One region of the Paenibacillus sp. IHBB 3054 genome, then DNA from elsewhere that is predicted to be linked to it. Evidence: riboswitches for the same ligand, from Rfam matches in the RefSeq annotation. Region 1 holds a riboswitch; each other region holds the start of a gene.
What was found. Region 1 has a riboswitch for cobalamin ahead of metE (5-methyltetrahydropteroyltriglutamate--homocysteine S-methyltransferase). Riboswitches for the same ligand answer to the same signal wherever they lie in the genome.

Region 1 (6,278 bases):
GCCGAAACGGGTGCGGTGCTTATCGGCTACCTGGCTGCGCAGGGGTTATACTTCTTCCTTATCCGCAGCCGTTATTTGCGCAATCTCAAAAAAAATCTCATCTGAACGCGGAGGAGCACGAAATGAAAACATGGATTACCGATTTTATGGAACAGTTCGGCTATCTGGGCATTTTTCTGATGCTGGCCCTGGAAAATATTTTTCCGCCTATCCCCTCGGAGGTAATCCTTCCGTTCGGCGGTTTCATGACAACCACTTCCGGGATGACCATCCCCGGCGTGCTAATCGCCTCAACGGCTGGCTCGCTGCTGGGAGCGCTTGTGCTGTACTGGATCGGCCGGATGCTGGACGTGAACAGACTGGAGCGGATTGTGGACCGCTGGGGCGGACTGCTCCGGATCAGCGGAAAAGATATCCGCAAAGCGGATGCCTGGTTCGACAAATACGGCTACTGGACGGTATTGTTCTGCCGGATGATTCCGCTGGTGCGGAGTCTGATCTCCATTCCTGCCGGAATGTCGGGGATGAAATTCGGATTATTCATGCTGTTTACGACGATCGGGACGCTCGGCTGGAATGTGCTGCTTATTCTGCTTGGTGCTGCGCTGGGAGAATCCTGGGAGGATATTGGCGTGTACATGGAAGCTTACTCGAGTGTCGTCTACGTATTGATTGCTGTGGGAGTTGTTGTGGGTGGTGTGCTCTATTTCCGCAAACGCCAGTCCGGTAGAAAAGCGGTAGATACCACGGATTAATTTAATACACAGGTTTCTCAGAACATTTAAAGCCTCGCATAGGGTGAGGTCAACAAAAAGGAGGGGATCAATATGGAGCTGCTGACTATCATGAAAGCCATCATTCTGGGCATTGTAGAAGGATTAACTGAATTTGCTCCGGTATCCTCGACCGGCCATATGGTAATCGTGGATGATATGTGGCTGAAATCCCAGGAATTTCTAGGAAAATATGCGGCGAACACGTTCAAAGTAGTCATCCAGCTGGGGTCGATCCTGGCGGTAGTCATCATTTTCCGCAACCGGTTCATCGACTTGCTGGGTCTCAAGCGGTTCAGCCGCAAGGAGCTGACGGCGGTGCCGGAAGGGCAGCCTCCGGTGGAGACGGAAGGCCGGCTGAAGCTGGCGCAGGTCATTGTGGGACTTATTCCTGCAGGAATTTTCGGGTTTCTGTTCGAGGATTACATCGACGAGCATTTATTCTCGACGTCGACGGTGCTGATCGGTCTGGTCATTGGTGCAATATTCATGATTTTTGCCGACCGGTTCGCCCCCAAAAAAATCAAGACAGAGAGTGTTGACCAAATTACATATAGACAGGCGCTATCGGTAGGTTTGATCCAATGCTTGTCGCTCTGGCCCGGCTTTTCACGCTCCGGATCGACCATCTCAGGTGGAGTGCTGCTGGGTATGAGCCACCGTGCGGCTGCAGATTTCACCTTTATTATGGCAGTGCCGATTATGGCGGGTGCGAGTCTGATTTCACTGGTCAAGAACTGGCAGTATTTTACGATAGATGCCCTGCCGTTTTTTATTGCCGGGTTCATTAGTGCCTTCCTGTTCGCGCTGCTCTCTATGAAGTTTTTCCTGAAGCTGATCAACCGGATCAAGCTCATGCCGTTTGCGATTTACCGTCTCGTTCTTGCCGGCGTAGTCTACCTCGTTTGGTTCTAAAAGACAGGCTGGAATAGTCCGTTGATTGCTATCATTTATCGAAAAAGAACCGGGTGTACCTCCTTGCCAAGGACGGTGCGGCCGGTTCTTTTTGCTGTATACCAAACGTTTTGCTGAAGCTGCTTCTTAAAGGGAGGCTGTGAGGGAATGTGCGGCAGAATCCCCGCAAAATGAGCCTGCACGGCGCCAGCTATAGGGAATGTGTATAACGGGAATACCCGTAAATCTGTTGCGGATAAGGTATCGGATTCAGTATGATGGCATCAGATTACGGGATGAATACAATTTGCAAATATCGGAGACAGGCGCCAGCCGGAGCATCAGAAAGGCCCGGAGGCTTAATAGGGAAATTCGGTGACAAGCCGATGCGGTCCCGCCACTGTAACGGAAGAGTTCATAGCAGCCTATGTCACTGGCCATCTCTACTTCGCCGGGAAGACTTGCTGATGGATGCCGACGCCGCTAGCCAGGAGACCTGCCTGTCTCAACAGCACTGCAGTACCTACGGAAGATAGGGAGGTGTTAAGACGTTACCCATTGGCAGCCCATGGGCGTCTTTCCCTGCGGCCTGGTTAGGGGAAGACGCTCTTTATTATTGATAACGACTGAGATCATTAACTAAAGCTTAAGGCATTTACTATAGACAAGGGAGTGACTGTAATGACAAACAACATCAAGACGAGCAGCCTCGGTTATCCGAGAATCGGAAAGAACCGGGAGTGGAAAAAGACGCTGGAGGCTTACTGGAGCGGCAAAATCAATGAAGAAACCTTCCGCGCGGAAATGGCCGGTATTCAGCTTCAGCACCTCAAGACACAGCAGCAGGCCGGGATCGCACTGATTCCTGTCAATGATTTCACCTTTTATGACCATGTGCTGGATACCGCTGCTATGTTTGGCATTGTTCCTCCACGTTATGCCTACGACGGCGGTGACATTCCGCTCGATCTGTACTTCGCCATGGCGCGCGGCAATTCGGCCGCCCCTGCCTGCGAGATGACCAAATGGTTCAATACGAATTACCATTATATCGTGCCGGAAATCGGCGAGCAGACTCCCCGCCTGATTGAGAACAAACCGCTCGCTGCCTACCGTTTCGCCAAAGAGCAGGCGGGTATTGAAGGCAAGCCGGTTATAGTCGGGCTCTATACCTTCCTGAAGCTCTCCAAGGGATTCGCTGCTGATCAAATTGCAGAGGTTGCTGCCCGTTTCCTGCCGGTGTATGTGCAGCTGCTGCAGGAGCTGCAGCAGGAAGGCGTGGCTTGGGTACAGATCGACGAACCGGCAATTGTCACCGGCTTAACCGCGGAAGAAGTGGAACTGCTGGGAACTATCTACAGAGAGATCGCTGCAGCAGTGCCCGGACTTCAAGTCTTGCTGCAGACTTACTTTGAAGCTGCAGAGCCGCTGGAAGTGCTGCTGGAGTTGCCTGTGCAGGGTATCGGACTGGACTTTGTCCATGACGGCGGGGCTAATCTGGCGTCGATCCGGCGCCTGGGCTGGCCGGAGGACAAATGGCTGGGAGCGGGCATTATCGACGGGCGCAATATTTGGCGCTCCGATCTGGATGCCAAGCTTGAGCTGGTCCGTGCGCTGAAGTCCCATGTGCCGGACGAACGGCTGATCCTCCAGCCATCCTCCAGTCTGCTGCATGTGCCGGTAACCGTTCAAGGCGAGGACAAGTTAAAGCCTGCGGTACGGCAGGCGTTGGCCTTCGCCGACGAGAAGCTGGCGGAGCTGAGTCTGATTGCAGCAGCGGCGGGAGAGGATGGACTGGTCTATGCCGCAGCGCTCGCCGAGAGCCGCGAGGCGCTGAATGTGTTCCGCGCCCTGCCGGAACGCGGGCGCCGGGATGTGGCTGAGCAGGTGCGCAGCCTGGATAAGCTGCCGGACAGCCGCAGCTTGCCCTTCGCGGAACGCGTAAAGGTACAGCAGCAGAAGTGGCAGCTGCCGTTGCTGCCGACAACGACGATCGGCAGCTTCCCGCAGACGCCTGAAGTGCGCCAGGCCCGGCTCAAATGGCGCAAGGGCGTCTGGAACCAGGAGCGTTATGACGGATTTATCCGCCAGCAAATTGCAGATGCGATTACTTTTCAAGAGGAGCTCGGGCTGGATGTGCTCGTGCACGGTGAATTTGAGCGGACGGATATGGTTGAATTCTTCGGCGAGAAGCTGGCAGGGTACCTCTTTACCAAAGGGGGCTGGGTCCAATCCTACGGTTCACGTTGTGTGAAGCCGCCGGTCATTTATGCCGATGTCGCGTTTACCGGCCCTATGACAGTGAAGGAAAGTCTGTACGCCCAGTCCCTCACCAGTCTTCCGGTAAAAGGGATGCTGACCGGTCCGGTGACTATTCTGAACTGGTCGTTTGTCCGTGATGATCTCAGCCGTGAAGAGGTGGCCAACCAAATCGCCCTTGCCTTGCGTTATGAGGTTCAGGCGCTTGAGGAAGCGGGAATCGAGATGATTCAGGTGGATGAACCGGCGATCCGTGAAGGCCTGCCGTTAAAGGCTGAAGATCATGAGCATTATTTGAACTGGGCGGTAAGATCTTTCCGTATCGCTACCAACCCTGTGAAGGCGACCACGCAGATCCATACGCATATGTGCTACAGTGAGTTCAATGACATGATCGGATCAATCTCGGCGATGGATGCCGATGTAATCTCCATCGAGACCTCGCGCAGCCATGGGGAGCTGATCGTCAGCTTTGAAGAGCAGGAGTATGGCAAGGGAATCGGTCTTGGTGTGTATGATATTCATAGTCCGCGTGTACCGAAGGTAGAGGAAATGACACAGGCTATTGAGCGGGCGCTGCGTGTGCTTGATGCCGGACAGTTCTGGATTAATCCGGATTGCGGCCTGAAGACACGGGGCTGGGAAGAAACCGGAGCGGCGCTGCGCAACATGGTGCAGGCTGCCGTGATTGTCAGAGAGAAGAGCGGAGCGGTCAGCCGCTGATACGTCCGTTATAACTGGCCTCCAATTTCCTGGTGATCCGGAGGGGGCTGAATATTCCGGAAGAAGTCCAGCTAAGGTCGGCATATATACTGTAAAAACCAATCCGGGGTATTCCACCCCGGATTGGTTTTTTGTGGCGATCTTTTTTAGTATAAACACTTGATAATAATTCTCATTCTTGATAGAATGGGTAACAGAAAAGAAGGAACCGTGGAGGGTCCCTTCTAAGTTTACGCTTATTTACTTTCGAAAGTTTTGCAGTCTGTTTCTTCAGACTGTGTAGGCTCTTTGGAGCTGTGATAAGCAACAAAAATGGACTCAGCGTTGCATTTGTTCTCTTCTGCCCAATAGGTGCAAGAGTTCACTGCGCACAATACGTCTTTTGCCATGAGGGTTCACCTCCCCTTATAGTGGATTGGCAACATGATTAGAACGTTTTGATTTGTCCTGTTCAGCAAGGTGGAGCTTGTCCGAACAGAACCCTGCCCTTATTCCTTGTGAATAGAGGGTTTTTGGTGTTTCCTGTCTTTTCAGACACGATTATTGTAGCAAATAAAGCCTGATTTCGCAAACAGGATCATTCAGCATTCGAATGATCCTGTTTGCGATGTAAACGGTGTTATTTTTGGGAATAAACATCAAAAAAGGTCCGAAATTCTCCAATCTCCTGCAACCTTCCAGCTTTTGGAACGTCAAAATAAATAACGCGGAAGAGACTCAGAGATCAAAGGGCCTTTCGCCGGAGTAGTTTATATAGAAGAAGCTGAAATTCCACTACACTTTTGGAGGAATGAGAATGCGAAAATGGGGTCTGCATTACTTTTTATTTTTATTTGTTCTAGCAGTTGTGCTGGCAGGCTGCGGTTCAGGCGACGACAACAACTCGGCTGCTGATCAACTCAGTGCGAACACCTTCTCTGAGGGAGGGGCGGCAGATTCAGCACCTGAGGCTGCTTTGGTTCAATCGAAGGATTCTTCGGCGGAGTCTGCTACAGTAACAGCAGGCGGGCAGGATCAGAAAACCGATGCGAACAAGACGGGGACAGCCAAGAATCTAGGTACAGAACAGGGTGCTGAACAACCTTCCGGATTTACCGGGAGCGATGTTGCAGCCGGACTGAACAAGAAGCTGATCTACCGGGCCAACCTCAATATGGAGGTAAAGGACTATGCCTCAGCGCAAAGTGATGTACGGAACATGATTACTTTGGCCGGCGGCTATATTATTGAATTTTCGGAGAATATGTCTGAATACGAGAAGGGCGGGACCTTTATTCTGAAGGTGCCGGCTTCCGGATTCGCCTCTTTTCTGGATAATCTGGAGAAGATCAAGAATGAGAATATTCAGCAAAGCATCACCGGGCAGGACGTCTCAGAAGAATATGTTGATTTGGAATCACGTCTTAAGGCTAAGCAGCTGATGGAGAACCAGTATATCGAGTTTATGAAAAAAGCAACCAAATCGTCCGATCTGGTCGCTTTCGCTAACCAGCTTGGAGCGATTCAGGAGGAAATCGAGCAGATTAAAGGCAGAATGCGTTATATTGATCAAAATGTCTCCTTCTCCACCGTGGAGCTCCGCCTCTATCAGACGGACGAAAGCCTTGCTGTTACGCAGAAGAAAGAGCA
Region 2 (6,278 bases), on a different contig from region 1:
CCATTTTGCTCAGCCGGGCTACGTCGGTGTTGGAGTCGAAGATACCTTCGAGCGAGTCGTCGACGGTGTCGATGAAGCAGCTGGAGAGCTGTCCGGCAACCTTTTTACCAGCGTTGGACATCGTTGGCGTTGCAGCAGTCATGTAGATGTTGCTCATCGCCCAGTAGGCTTCTTTGACCAGATCCAGACGTTTCTCTTCCGGCTCTGTGTGCATGAGGAACATAGCGATAATCATATAACGCTCCTGCGGAAGCTCCATCACACGCCCGTCAAAGTCATGGGCCAGGTAACGGTCGGACAGGGTAAGCAAGCCGATGTAATCGAACAGCAGGTCGCGTGTATAATCAATGCAGCTGCCAAGCTCGGCAATCTGTTCTTTGGTGTAGTGGGTCAGAAGCTCTTCACGGTAGATGCCCTTCTTCACCAGATCGGAAATCAGCGGGTACAATTCGCCGTATGGCTCATCCGGGTATGCTTTATAGCGGCGGTTAACTGCGGCTTTTTTGTATAGGGTCGTCAAAAGCGAGCGGGCAGCAGCGAACTTCCAGTCCGGTTCTTCTTTGGTTACGAGCTCAAGGGCGCTCATGGTGAAGGCGCTGCTGATTTCTTCTCCGCTGACCTCACTCCGGCGAAGCTTGGACTGCACCCCGCGCAGCAAGGTTTCTTTGCTTAATTGCTCAAGGCCGTTCAGGATACGGTCGGCGTAAACGGAGAGGCGGATTTGATCAAAAGCCAATTGGCGGTTGTCGGGTTTCACTACGAGTTCTGGCATAGGGGATTCATCCTTTCGTATTTGGGTTTAATTTTCAATATTAAAAATTGATATATTATAGCGCAGAAAGCGGCCAGGAAATGGCGGCTCAGCCGACATTTCAAAGCGCGTGCTTTCGAAACAGGCGATAGATCGTATCGCGTGCTAGAATCCGAGTCTGCGGAAAACAGAAGCTTAAAGTATACCATGAAATTTATATTTCCAAGAAGCTAAAGTACAGCAGGCTGCCAATGGATGATTTCCTTGCCGGCAAGGCTGGCCGGAATGTCGATAATCCGCTGGTTGCTGCTTCCCCGGTAGGGAAGGGTAGTATCTTTTAGCTCTTCTACAAATCGTCCGTCAATCACTACATGGCACAAGGCCAGCAGATTCCATTCCGGCGAGCCAGGAGAAGCCGTTAGCTCTTCATACGTATAACCGGTATAAATCCAAATTGAGAAATCCGGCAGCACGGCGCGAAGCTCATGGATAAAGCCCGCAGCCTCTTCTGCCGAGAAAAAAGGGTCCCCGCCGGCCAGCGTCAGGCCGTCCAACAGCGGATTAGCGGCAATTTCAGCAATAATCTCACGCTGCCGCTCCAGGGTGAACACTTCACCGAAATTGAAATTCCACGTTTTCGGATTGAAGCAGCCCGGGCAGCGGTGGCGGCAGCCGCTGAGGAAGAGGACGGCCCGCATGCCCTCTCCCTCATTAATTGATTCCGGGTAGTAACCGCAAATATTCATAGATGCTTGATGCGGTCTCTTACTTCAGCCTGCTTGGCGGCGTTGAAGCGGGTCTGGTAGTCGCCGGTCAAATATCCGGTTACCCGGCGCAGGCGGCGGATATGGGTGTCATGCTCATGCGCACCGCAGGAAGGGCAGTTCGTGCCGATAACCCCTTCATAGCCGCAGCCGGAGCAGCGGTCAATCGGGTGGTTAATGCTGAAATAGCTGATTTCCTGCTCCAGCGCGTAGCGGATGATTTTGACAAAAGCCGCCGGGTTGCTGCGGGCATTGCCGTTCAGTTCCACATAGGAAATGGCTCCGGCGTTGCAGTACTCATGGAAAGGGGCCTCAAGGCTAATCTTCTTGGCCGCGCTGATCTCGTAATACACCGGAATGTGGAAGGAGTTCGTATAATATTCGCGGTCGGTTACGCCGGGAATTGAGCCAAGCACCTTGTGGTCCACCTTGGTGAATTTGCCGGACAAGCCTTCGGCAGGTGTTGCAAACAGCGTGATGTTAAGATCAAGTTCTTCGCTCTTGCGGTCGCAGTACTCACGCATATGGCGGACAACGGCGAGCGCTTTGGCATGGACCTCCATGTCCTCGCCATGATGTTTGCCGTACATGGCCTTCATGCACTCCGCCATACCGATGAAGCCGAGCGACAGACTGCCGTGCTTCAGCAGATCGCCTACGCTGTCCTCTGGAGCAAGCTGTTCGCCGCCTTCCCAGACGCCTTCGCGCATCATGAAATCGGAGGCTTTGGCTTTTTGGGCCGCCTGGATCCGGAAACGGTGCAGCAGGCCCTCCAGCGCAATATCCATATAATGATTCAGGTCGTCGTAGAAGCCTTCCTCGTCGGGAGCAAGACGGCGGCCTGTCACAGTGCCGTGAGCGAGGCCTAGACGGACCAGATTAAGGGTGTTGAAGGACAGATTGCCTTTGCCTGAGCAGTGATCGCGTCCGAAACGGTCACCCAGTACCCGGGTGCGGCAGCCCATCGTAGCAAATTCAGTGTCCGGGTCAGCTGGATCATAGTACTGCATATTGAGCGGAGCATCCAGATTGGCAAAGTTCGGATACAGTCTGCGTGCGGAACATTCGGCTGCTTTAAGGAACAGCTCATAGTTCGGATCGCCCTGCTTCTGGTTGACGCCTTGCTTGCATTTGAAGATTTGGATCGGAAACACCGGTGTTTCTCCGCTGCCGAGGCCGTTCATGGTGGCAGTCAGCAGGGAACTGATCACAAGCTGGCCTTCGGGGGAGGTACAGGTGCCATAGTTGATGCTGGTAAAAGGAATCTGTCCGCCGGAACGGCTGGACATCGTATTGAGATTATGTATCATACTCTCTGCTGCCTGTAGTGTTTCGCTTTCGGTCTCTTTCTGCGCAAAGCGGAAGGCGCGCGGATACTGCTCCGCCAGATCGCTGCGGCTCATCGTGATTTCGCCGAGGTGATCACCGGCTTGTCCTTCTTCAAAGTATTCCAGTCCCTTGCGGAACAGCTTGGCGAAGGATTTGGTCACGTACGGGGCAAGATCGTAATCCAGTTTATTGGCGGATACGCCGCCGTACTGGGCATTTTGCTGGGATTGGAAAATAATCGCAACCAGCGACATTGCGGTCATAATCGAGTTCGGAGGACGGACACTGCCGTTGCCGGTATTGAAGCCTTCGCGGAGAAGGCGCTCAAACGGGATGAAGATGCAGTTGGTCGTTCCGATGGCATATTGATCCAGATCGTGGACGTACACGACATTATCCTGAATAGCCTGCACGAGCTGTGGCGGCATCGTGAAGTTGCGGGCATACCACTTGGAATATTCACTGCCGAATTTGCTCATTTTGCCGGAGAAGCTTTCTCCGTTCAAATTGGCATTCTCGCGCAGCAGATCCAAATCCCGGCTGTCGATAATATCCCGTCCCAAATGAATAACTTCCTCCAAAAGAACTTCCTGTGCAGCTTGTCCACCGTTGTACCGTTTCTCCAGCAGCGTCATTGTCTAGCTCTCTCCCCTCGGTATAGTAAGAACGAAGTATATACTTCCTGATAGCAGTAAAAAAGCATCTCCCGCCGAGGAGGCGGGAAATGCCCGAATGCGTACGAAATATCCTTAAAGGATATTTGCCGGTTGTCTTGATGAACATACAAGCAGGGGACAGGGGTAATCTCTGTCCTGTTCTTATATATTCCGCAGAAGCCGATACCTGAGGGCGATAACGGTTTATCGCCTTCAGGTATCGGCAGCCTTGGCTCCTTAAAACACGGGAAGGCTATGTCTGCTTGTGCAGGCCGCATTGCGGACACCTCACCTGGTCCTCGCAGGCATGAATGATGGTGTCGGCGAAACAGGCAGGTCTCCTGGCTTCCGGTGAATCTTCCGGCGCCTTCCCGAGAGCTTTACCGCCCCTCAGTGGCTATTGCCGGTAGACGCTGCTTCGCGGGCTTCAGAAAGCCTGCAGGCATCCGGTTACAGTGGCGGGACCACAGCGGATTTGCACCGCGTTTCCCTATTAAGCTTCAGCTCGCTTGAAAGAGCGAAACACCTGTTTCCACTATATTTTGTTGTCGTTAGATAAAAATAACCCAATATGTTGTGTTTGTAAACCATTTTTTGAAACTCCGCGCGGGGAGCGGGTTCTGCGGTTTTACTCACAAATGATCCACAGTTAGTCCACAGGTAATCCACAAGCCGGGTGCAAAAAGTGTCTGGATAAAGTCATAAATTGTCTTAAAAGATGCCACAAAGACTCCATAAATATAGTGAGCGTGACACTGGAATGCCTAACGGAGAAATACGGGGGGGCGAAGGGTTACGGATGGTGTTAAATGGTGCAACAATCCTCGCGGCGGTTTGTGAGTGTGCGGCGGAGTTGCTACAATAAGAACAGGCTGGAGACATGTATCAGGAGTTTTAGGTTTATGTCCGGAATGAGTTGACACGAGGAAGTTTTCATAAAGGGTTTTGCTTTACAGCATATTAAGGAGGGGTTCAGGATGGCAATTGGCGAAGTTACCGTAATTCCGATCGGCACAGGCAGCACGAGCCTTAGCAGCTATGTGGCCGATATGCAGCGTGTGCTCAGGGGAGTGGAAGGGATCACTTATGAGCTTACATCCATGGGGACGATTATCGAAGGACCGATCCCGCGGATTCTGGCTGCCGTAGAAGCGCTGCATGAGTCTCCTTTCGCTGCCGGGGCGCAGCGGGTATCCACGTCGCTGAAGATTGATGACCGCCGCGACAAGCCGTCTACAAGCCGCAGCAAGCTGCAATCCGTTGAACGCAAGCTGCAGGAGAATTGAAGCCCGGATATTGTGAAAAAAGGTTGCGTTTTTGGCTGAAAGTTGTATAATATTTTTGTTTGACAGAAAAAATGCTTTAAGCTGGTGTAGCTCAGGGGTAGAGCAACGCACTCGTAATGCGTAGGCCGGGGGTTCAATTCCCTTCACCAGCATCCTTAGCAACTCAATCATGGCGCGGCTTTCCGGAATTTCGGAGGCTGCGCTTTTTTTAATTCTTCTACCCTTTATTCAAGTAAAGTGATTTCCGGGGTTGATTCTTCTACCAAAAGCAGGTCTTTTCCGCTTGTGATTAAGTCACCAATACCCCGGAGGATTGTAGATTTAATCATCTTGCCCTATATGTTCATGTGGAGTAAGCCCTGTTTCAGAAGCTGCTCTTTCCAACGTCAATCAGCTCATCCCGACGACAAACATACACAAATGTTGGAGGGAAGTTATAGGGCACAAACTCGATTTTCTCTATGATTAATTGTTCAGTGAATTTTTTTTTCATTTGAAGAGAGTATTGGTAAGCGATTAAAACCCCGCCTGGTTTGAGTGACCTAACAATCTGAGAAAGTATAGTTTCCTGCATTTCACTCGTGAAATTGAAAAATGGTAATCCGCAAATAATACAGTCTAACTGATTGATGCCTTCTTGATTTATTTTCTTTACAAGGTAGCTAGCGTTTGAATGAAAAATGAAGTGCGGATATTTTACTTTCAAGCTCTCCCTCATTTTTTTGTCTCTTTCAAACAAAAACACTTTTGCAGAATCAGTTAACTGTGCCTTGATGTAGCGTGTGATTGCACCTGTACCTGATCCAAGTTCTGCAACTGACTTAACCTCATTCCATGGTACAGACTGAACAATTTTAGCTGCCAGAAATCGCGAACTGGGCAGAATACTTCCAACTCGTTGCGGATTTTTGAGGAATCCTTGCAGAAAAAGCTGGTATTCGGGAATATTCATTTATTTACCCTCCAAGGTATAACATTTTCTGGCCCTTTAGAATTTTAACGAAAATTTCTGAGGGTTTTATGTGTATAGTTCTAAAGAAAATCTAAACGTACACCCTATCCCAATAGAAAGGCATGAAGAAACAGCTTTAACTCACAGTGTTAGCTAATGGAGCTATAGGCAATTTCAGTTGGAATGTAAATACATTGTTAACATGATTAAGCATTAAGGTGCCTCGATGTAACTCAGCAATATTCCTAGCGATGGAAAGACCCAGTCCTGCTCCAGTTTGGATACCTTCGCTACTTCTTGAATGGTCAACCTTATAAAAACGATCAAACAGTTTTTCCTCTTGATCTTGCGTAAGCGGAGTTCCTTTATTTTCGACCTCAATCGTAATTTGTTCATAATCCGTTTTCATTCGAATGCAAATTGTTCCCGGCTTTAAGGAATACTTTAAGGCGTTCATCAGAAGATTATCGATTGCTCTGGCAATTTTTTCACTGTCAATGACCATAATGATTGGGGAGTCACCGATCGTTTTTACAATTT
Region 3 (6,278 bases), on a different contig from region 1:
GCGGGCAGCAAGCTCACTTGTGAATTTCCGTAGTTCATCGTTGCCCTCCGCTACCCGGCTGCCGTGTCCTACGAGCAATACTGTTTTCATTCGTTGTGGCCCCCATGCTGAAAAAATGTATAAAACCGTTCATTGATTTTGCCCTGCGAACCGTATCGCAGGGCAATCGCTGTAACTGCGGCTATGAGCTCATCTTCATTCATTCCTTCGCGGAACAGGCTGCCTGCATGTGCGCCTCGTCCCGACTTCTTCCCGCCAAGGTACAGATCGAAGCTGCCCTTGGAGTACACTACGCCGATATCCTCCAGCACAGCTGAGCTGCAGGCCATGCCGCAACCAGCTACACCGATCTGAAGTTCCCGCGGCACCGGCCGTCCGTGGAGCAGCTTATGAAGGCGGATAGCCGCATTAAGCCCGTCTTTCTTTCTTAATTCACAGAAGCCGCACGTCTTCACTTTCACAAAATCCCCCGGCAGGCTCACATTCAGCCCGGCCTTTGCCAGCCGGTACGCCTTATCCTCCTGCTCAGCCCCACTACTGCGCAGCAAAAAATGTCCGTCCCGCGTATACACCAGCTGACCTTCATCGCCTGCAAGCTCCGCAAGCAGCGCCATCTGTGCGCCGCTATATCTATGGCTGCCAAGTGCCGGCGAAACCTCCAGTTCGGAGGCTTCGAATTGCACCGCCGGCGAAACGGCGGAAGCAAAAGCCTTAGGCAGCTCCGTCCGGGCCGCTACAGAAGCAGCTCCGCTCTCCGCAGTAGCCGCGCTGCCCATAGAGCCAGCAGCGTCATTCGCCTCTGCTGCGGCCTCTGCGGCAACCGCCGCCGCAGCCAGCGACCACGGCTCTGCCGCTGTCCGCAGCCGCTCATGCGGCTTCAGCGCCTGCGTCTCGGCGCCAAGACTGTACTTGCGCTCATAGCCGCGCGGCGTCACCATCAGACCTTCATAGACGGTAGTCGCGGAGTTGCCGACCACAACTGTGGAGAGCATGCCGATCTCATGCTCCAGCATATCCTGCAGCGTAGTTACAACCGTCTGCTGGCGGTCACGGTAGGCGCTTTTGACAATGCCAACCGGCGTGGACGGATCGCGGTAGCGAAGCAAAATGCTGCGGGCTTCCTCAATCTGCCGCGTCCGTTTGCCGCTGCGCGGATTATAGAAGGCAATTACAAAATCCGCCGCACCCGCCGCATCGACACGCGCCGCGATGCTCTCCCACGGCGTTAGATGATCGCTCAGGCTGATCGTGCAGGCATCATGCATAATCGGCGCTCCCAGCAGTGAGGAGCAGGACTGGATCGCCGATATTCCGGGAATCACCTCAACTTCCACACCGCCCGCACGCTTCCAGCCCCGTTCGATCAGCACCTCGTACACCAGTCCGGCCATCCCGTACACACCTGCATCCCCACTGGAAATGACCGCAATGCTCTGTCCCGCTTCCGCCCTGCGCACCGCTTCCTGGGCCCGGCTGACCTCTTCGGTCATACCGGTGCCGACAATTTCCTGATGCTTCAGCAGCGGCTTGATCAGCTCTACATAGGTGTTATAGCCGATAACAGCTTCACTTTCCTCAAGCGCAGCCAGTGCGCGGCCTGTAATATGCTCCAGGGCACCGGGGCCAAAGCCGATAATCAGCAGCTTTCCTTGTTTCTTCATCCTTTTTCCCCCGTCCACAAAATAACTTGATTTCATGCTTTCCCTGCTGCTTGCTACAACGCTCTATATCTAGCAGATGCTTCTGCCCAATCAGGTACTTTCACATCTGTCATTGACGTAATCACTCTATTGAATTTCCCGCTTCAGAATGGCTTTGAACTCTTCTGCATTCCGGGGAGCAGTCTGCCCGGCAGTCAAACGGCCGGGCAGGCTATGCCATAAATCAGCGAGCAGCGGCAGGTCAAGGCCGATCGCCCGAATGTCTTCCCCGTCTGCAAAAATATCCTCCGGCGATCCGGCTGCCCGGCAGACGCCTTTATCCACCACGATGATCCAGTCCGCCCAGCGGTAGGCCAGATTCATATCATGCGTCGCCATGACCACCGTGGTGCCCTTGGCATAAATGCTCTCAAGTCCCGCAAGCAGCTGTCTCTCGGAGAGCGGGTCCAGATAGGAGGTCGGCTCATCCAGCAAAATCAGCTCCGGCTCCATCGCCATGACCCCTGCGAGCGCCGTGCGCTTTTTTTGGCCCAGACTGAGCTGATGAACCGGCTTGTCTTGCAGAGCCAGCAGATTCAGCTGCTCCAGCACTTCCAGGCAGCGCTTCTGAATAGCGGCCTCATCCATGCCCGTCCCCCGCAGTCCGAAAGAAATATCCTCGATAGGCGTACTAAGAATCAGCTGCTGCTCGGGGTCCTGAAAGACGAGGCCCACGCGGCGGCGCAGGGCGGCCAGCTCTTTTTTGGAATAGGTTAGCGGGGTACCGCCCTGCAGCACCTTGCCTTTCTGCGGACGCAGTACGCCAACCGCATGCAGGAACAAGGTTGATTTGCCGGAGCCGTTGTGGCCGAGCACTGCTGTTTTTCGTCCTTTGGGGATGGAGACAGTCAGCTCCCGCAGCGCAGGTTCCGCCGTGTCCGGATAACTGTAGGCGACCCCCTCAAAGACCAGGCTATATTCGTTATTCATTGCAATCTCCTTACTCTTAGTTCAGTCTCCACTTTAACTCCTGCCGTTGGCCGCTTCCCTAATCAAGAAATCACCAGCTCCGCAAGATCCATAGCTGAGCGAGCAGCAGCAGGGAAATACCGGTGCAGGCCTGAACCGCGAATCTGCGCGGCACCGGGCGTGACACATAAGGCGGCAAAATGATCTCACCCATGTACCCCCGGGTTATCAGCCCTTGCGACAGCCCGTAGTAGCGGTGCATCGTATTCGCAAACAGTGAGCCCGCCATTCCCTCAACTTCCCGCAGTTTGGCCACCCGTCCTCTCCTGCCGCCGCGCAGCCGCCGGGCCAGCATCATTCCATGTGCGGTATCGCTCAGCAGGAACAGAAAACGGTACATAATCAGCATGAGCTCCAGTACGATCTGCGGCATCCGCAGCCTGCGGAGTACCTGCAGCAATTCTCCGAACGGTGTTGTAAATATGATAAAAAAGCAGCAGGTCAGGCAGGCCAACACGCGCGCCAGCAGCAACCCTGCCCGGTGCAGTCCCTCCGCTGTAATGTATAGTGAACGAGTCGAAGCCGGGAGCTGCAAGGACATTACCGCCTCACCGGCAGTTGGACGGCCAATTTCAAGCAATAGTGCCGGCAGGCTCAGACAAAAGAACAAAAGTGCCGTACCAAACAGCAGGCCGTAAGCGCGCAGCGGGATTTTGGCGTACAGGACGCACCACACGGTCATCCAGCCCGCAATCACAAGCTGCAAGGCCGGATGAAGCGCATAGGAAAGGATGAACATGAACGCTGCGAACAGGCTTTTCCACATCGCGGGCAACTGCCTCAGCGCATTGCTGTAGGATAACGCATCAATTCTTCTGATCATTAAGCTTGCGCCGGTCCTGTCTGCCTTTCAGCAGGCCGATGGAATAGCCAATCACTCCGGCCCCGATCGCCGCCTGCAGCGCGAACAGCATGCTTTCCGTTTCGCCAGGCAGCTCGGTCAGCGGTTTGAACCAGGGCTCATAACCGGGATCAATCTCTGTAATTACACCCTCTGCGGCATCGTCAGCCCCGCCGAATTCCCCGTTCACCAGCAGCAGAGGCAGCACCACCAGCAAAATCACCGCCAGCAGCATCAACCCATTTTTCCACTTATTGCTCATCACAGACTTCCTCCCTTGGTTTGCCGTTTCAGCAGCGACAGCTCATTCGGGCTGTAGGATTTCAGCCAGTTCCAGAGCAGCACGGTCAGCAGCCCCTCGCTGATGGCGAGCGGAATCTGCGTCACGGCAAAAATACCGCCGAACTTAATCAGAGAAGCCAGCACACCTCCGTCTGCCGCCGGAAAAGCCACTGCAAGCTGAACCGAGGTCACCACATACGTCATGAGATCGGCCACTGCCGCCGCCATAAAGACTGCCAGCTTTTCACGTCCATTCACCTTCATCATCAGCTTATAGACCGCATACCCGGCAAAAGGACCGGCCACCGCCATCGAAAAGGCATTCGCACCGAGTGTCGTTATCCCCCCGTGTGCCAGCAGCAGCGCCTGGAACAGCAGCACAACAGACCCGATTACGCTCATCGGCAGCGGCCCCAGCATTACAGCACCAAGTCCCGTTCCTGTAGGGTGGGAGCTGCTTCCGGTTACGGAAGGCATTTTGAGTGCCGACAATACAAAGGTAAATGCACCCGCCAGCCCAAGCAGCAGCTTCAGCTCCGGGTTGTCCTTGGTCATTTTCTTCAGCTTAAGGACTCCAAGGGCAAAAAACGGCAGAAACGCCGCCCACCAGAATACGGCCCAGCCTACCGGCAGAAAACCCTCCATAATATGCATCGCGTTAGCAGTGCCCGGCTCATTCAGCAAAAAATAAACGGTAAATCCGGCAATGAGTGCAGCAAAACTCCAAAATCTGCGTTTGTTCATCCTTTTCCCTCCATCGATTCGTCATTTTGTGCGTCATCAAATCAAAAACTCCCGCCCCGGGGGGTGGGAGTGCTATGTACGTCATCAGATATGTAAGAGATGGTGGTCGCGCTGCAACAGCGCGGAGAATCGCAGAATTGTAATGTGGGGGAGCTGAAGCTGGCACTTGCTCTGTACCAAATCTTCAAAATCCACCGTCTCCAAAACTGCATGCCTTCATCTCTTTAACCAATTCGTACACCGCTCCTATCCGCGTAGAGTCGTGGTGCGCGCAAACAAGGTAGGTCTCCTGGCTCGGGATCATAACGCCTTCCTTCGTCTTCCCCGGCTGTTTGCCGAGTGACATGCTGAAGTTCAGCTCTTCCTTACAGTGGCGGGACCGCTCGGGATTTGCACCCGATTCCCTGTTACCCCTTGTAGTTACAAGGGCACCTTGTCTTATCGCTAATTTGTCCTGTACATTATAGTGGACTTCGCCGGGCGGTGTCTGTGATAAAAGTGGAGCGGCAAAGTTCTCCAGCGCACCATCCGTTGAACCCTACGGGTTGTAAGAAAGCCATTTAAGTAATATAATTATTAACTATATAACTTGAATCCGGAGGCGTACCCAGAAAATGAAACTTGATCTTACCGAAGATTCCCTGCCGGTGTACGAGGCGCTCTCAAGCGCTGTACGTCTGCGAATGCTGCAGCTGCTTGCTGTTCAGCCCATGAACGTAAAGGAATTGGCGGGAGCGGTCAAGCTGAGCAGCGCCATTATGACAATGCATGTGCGCAAGCTGGAAACGGCCGGCCTGATCCGCACCCATATGGCTCCCGGACGAAGTGGACTGCAGAAGATTTGTTCTCTTGCCGCTGAAGGTGTGGAGATCATCTTCCCAATTCAGGCCAAAGCAGAGCGCAAGGGTCACCGGAAAGAAATACCGGTCGGACATTATTCCGACTTTGAGATAGAGCCAACCTGCGGGCTGGCCACTACCGAGCATATCATCGGCAGCTTCGACGATCCGCGTTATTTCTGGGATATGGAGCGGATGAATGCCGGAATTCTCTGGTTTGGCAAAGGTTATGTTGAATACAAAATACCCAACTTCCTGTTGTCCAGCCAGCAGCCGGAGGAGCTCATCATTACGATGGAGATTGCCTCCGAAGCACCGTCAACCAATAATAACTGGCCTTCGGATATTGCGTTCACGCTGAATGGCCAGAAGCTCGGGTATTGGACCAGCCCGGGCGATTACGGAGACAGCCCGGGGAAATATACCCCTGCATGGTGGCCGGCATACACCAATCAATACGGCCTGCTCAAGCAGCTGCGCATTACCCCAAAAGGAACCTATATGGACGGCTTAAAACTCTCCGACATTACGCTGGAGCAGGTTGCAATCCGCAACAAGCAGTGGACCTTCAGGCTCTCGGTGGAAGAGGATGCCGAACATATCGGCGGCCTCACCTTATTCGGCAAAGGCTTCGGCAATTACAACGAGGATCTGGTCGTAGAGCTGTTCTATACCGATGGATTCAATGGTGCTGACGCGGATAAAAGGGATGCAGCAGCAGGTACTGACAATGGGAATGGAACAGTTTCCTAGCCAAGCGATGCCTGCTCTGTCAAGCCCATCTATAAATTTTTCTCAAACAAACGCCCCATCACTCGTGGATACAATACCGCGAGGGATGGGGCGTTTAAAGTTTCAGTATGCCTGGGACTCCAGGGGGTTCTTTCCGGTATTCACAGCCAA

Region 2: another riboswitch for cobalamin. It lies ahead of ACQ76X_RS09455 (anaerobic ribonucleoside triphosphate reductase); the one in region 1 lies ahead of metE (5-methyltetrahydropteroyltriglutamate--homocysteine S-methyltransferase).
Region 3: another riboswitch for cobalamin. It lies ahead of ACQ76X_RS16855 (energy-coupling factor ABC transporter permease); the one in region 1 lies ahead of metE (5-methyltetrahydropteroyltriglutamate--homocysteine S-methyltransferase).

The regions. Positions count from the first base shown of each region.
Region 1 is NZ_JBOFBG010000001.1:590,323-596,600, reverse strand. Features, by position in the region: gene ACQ76X_RS02960 (ABC transporter permease) at 1-105, shown strand, start outside; gene ACQ76X_RS02955 (DedA family protein) at 123-755, shown strand; gene ACQ76X_RS02950 (undecaprenyl-diphosphate phosphatase) at 828-1,688, shown strand; cobalamin riboswitch at 1,975-2,185, shown strand; gene metE (5-methyltetrahydropteroyltriglutamate--homocysteine S-methyltransferase) at 2,349-4,649, shown strand; gene ACQ76X_RS02940 (DUF1540 domain-containing protein) at 4,886-5,038, opposite strand; gene ACQ76X_RS02935 (DUF4349 domain-containing protein) at 5,446-6,278, shown strand, end outside.
Region 2 is NZ_JBOFBG010000006.1:47,915-54,192, reverse strand. Features, by position in the region: gene ACQ76X_RS09465 (ribonucleoside-diphosphate reductase subunit alpha) at 1-772, opposite strand, end outside; gene nrdG (anaerobic ribonucleoside-triphosphate reductase activating protein) at 982-1,497, opposite strand; gene ACQ76X_RS09455 (anaerobic ribonucleoside triphosphate reductase) at 1,494-3,479, opposite strand; cobalamin riboswitch at 3,815-4,045, opposite strand; gene ACQ76X_RS09450 (MTH1187 family thiamine-binding protein) at 4,478-4,786, shown strand; tRNA gene ACQ76X_RS09445 (tRNA-Thr) at 4,867-4,938, shown strand; gene ACQ76X_RS09440 (class I SAM-dependent methyltransferase) at 5,151-5,738, opposite strand; gene ACQ76X_RS09435 (sensor histidine kinase) at 5,875-6,278, opposite strand, start outside.
Region 3 is NZ_JBOFBG010000014.1:42,953-49,230, reverse strand. Features, by position in the region: gene ACQ76X_RS16880 (sirohydrochlorin chelatase) at 1-90, opposite strand, end outside; gene cobJ (precorrin-3B C(17)-methyltransferase) at 87-1,661, opposite strand; gene ACQ76X_RS16870 (energy-coupling factor ABC transporter ATP-binding protein) at 1,788-2,630, opposite strand; gene cbiQ (cobalt ECF transporter T component CbiQ) at 2,701-3,492, opposite strand; gene ACQ76X_RS16860 (energy-coupling factor ABC transporter substrate-binding protein) at 3,476-3,772, opposite strand; gene ACQ76X_RS16855 (energy-coupling factor ABC transporter permease) at 3,772-4,536, opposite strand; cobalamin riboswitch at 4,799-4,987, opposite strand; gene ACQ76X_RS16850 (ArsR/SmtB family transcription factor) at 5,151-6,128, shown strand.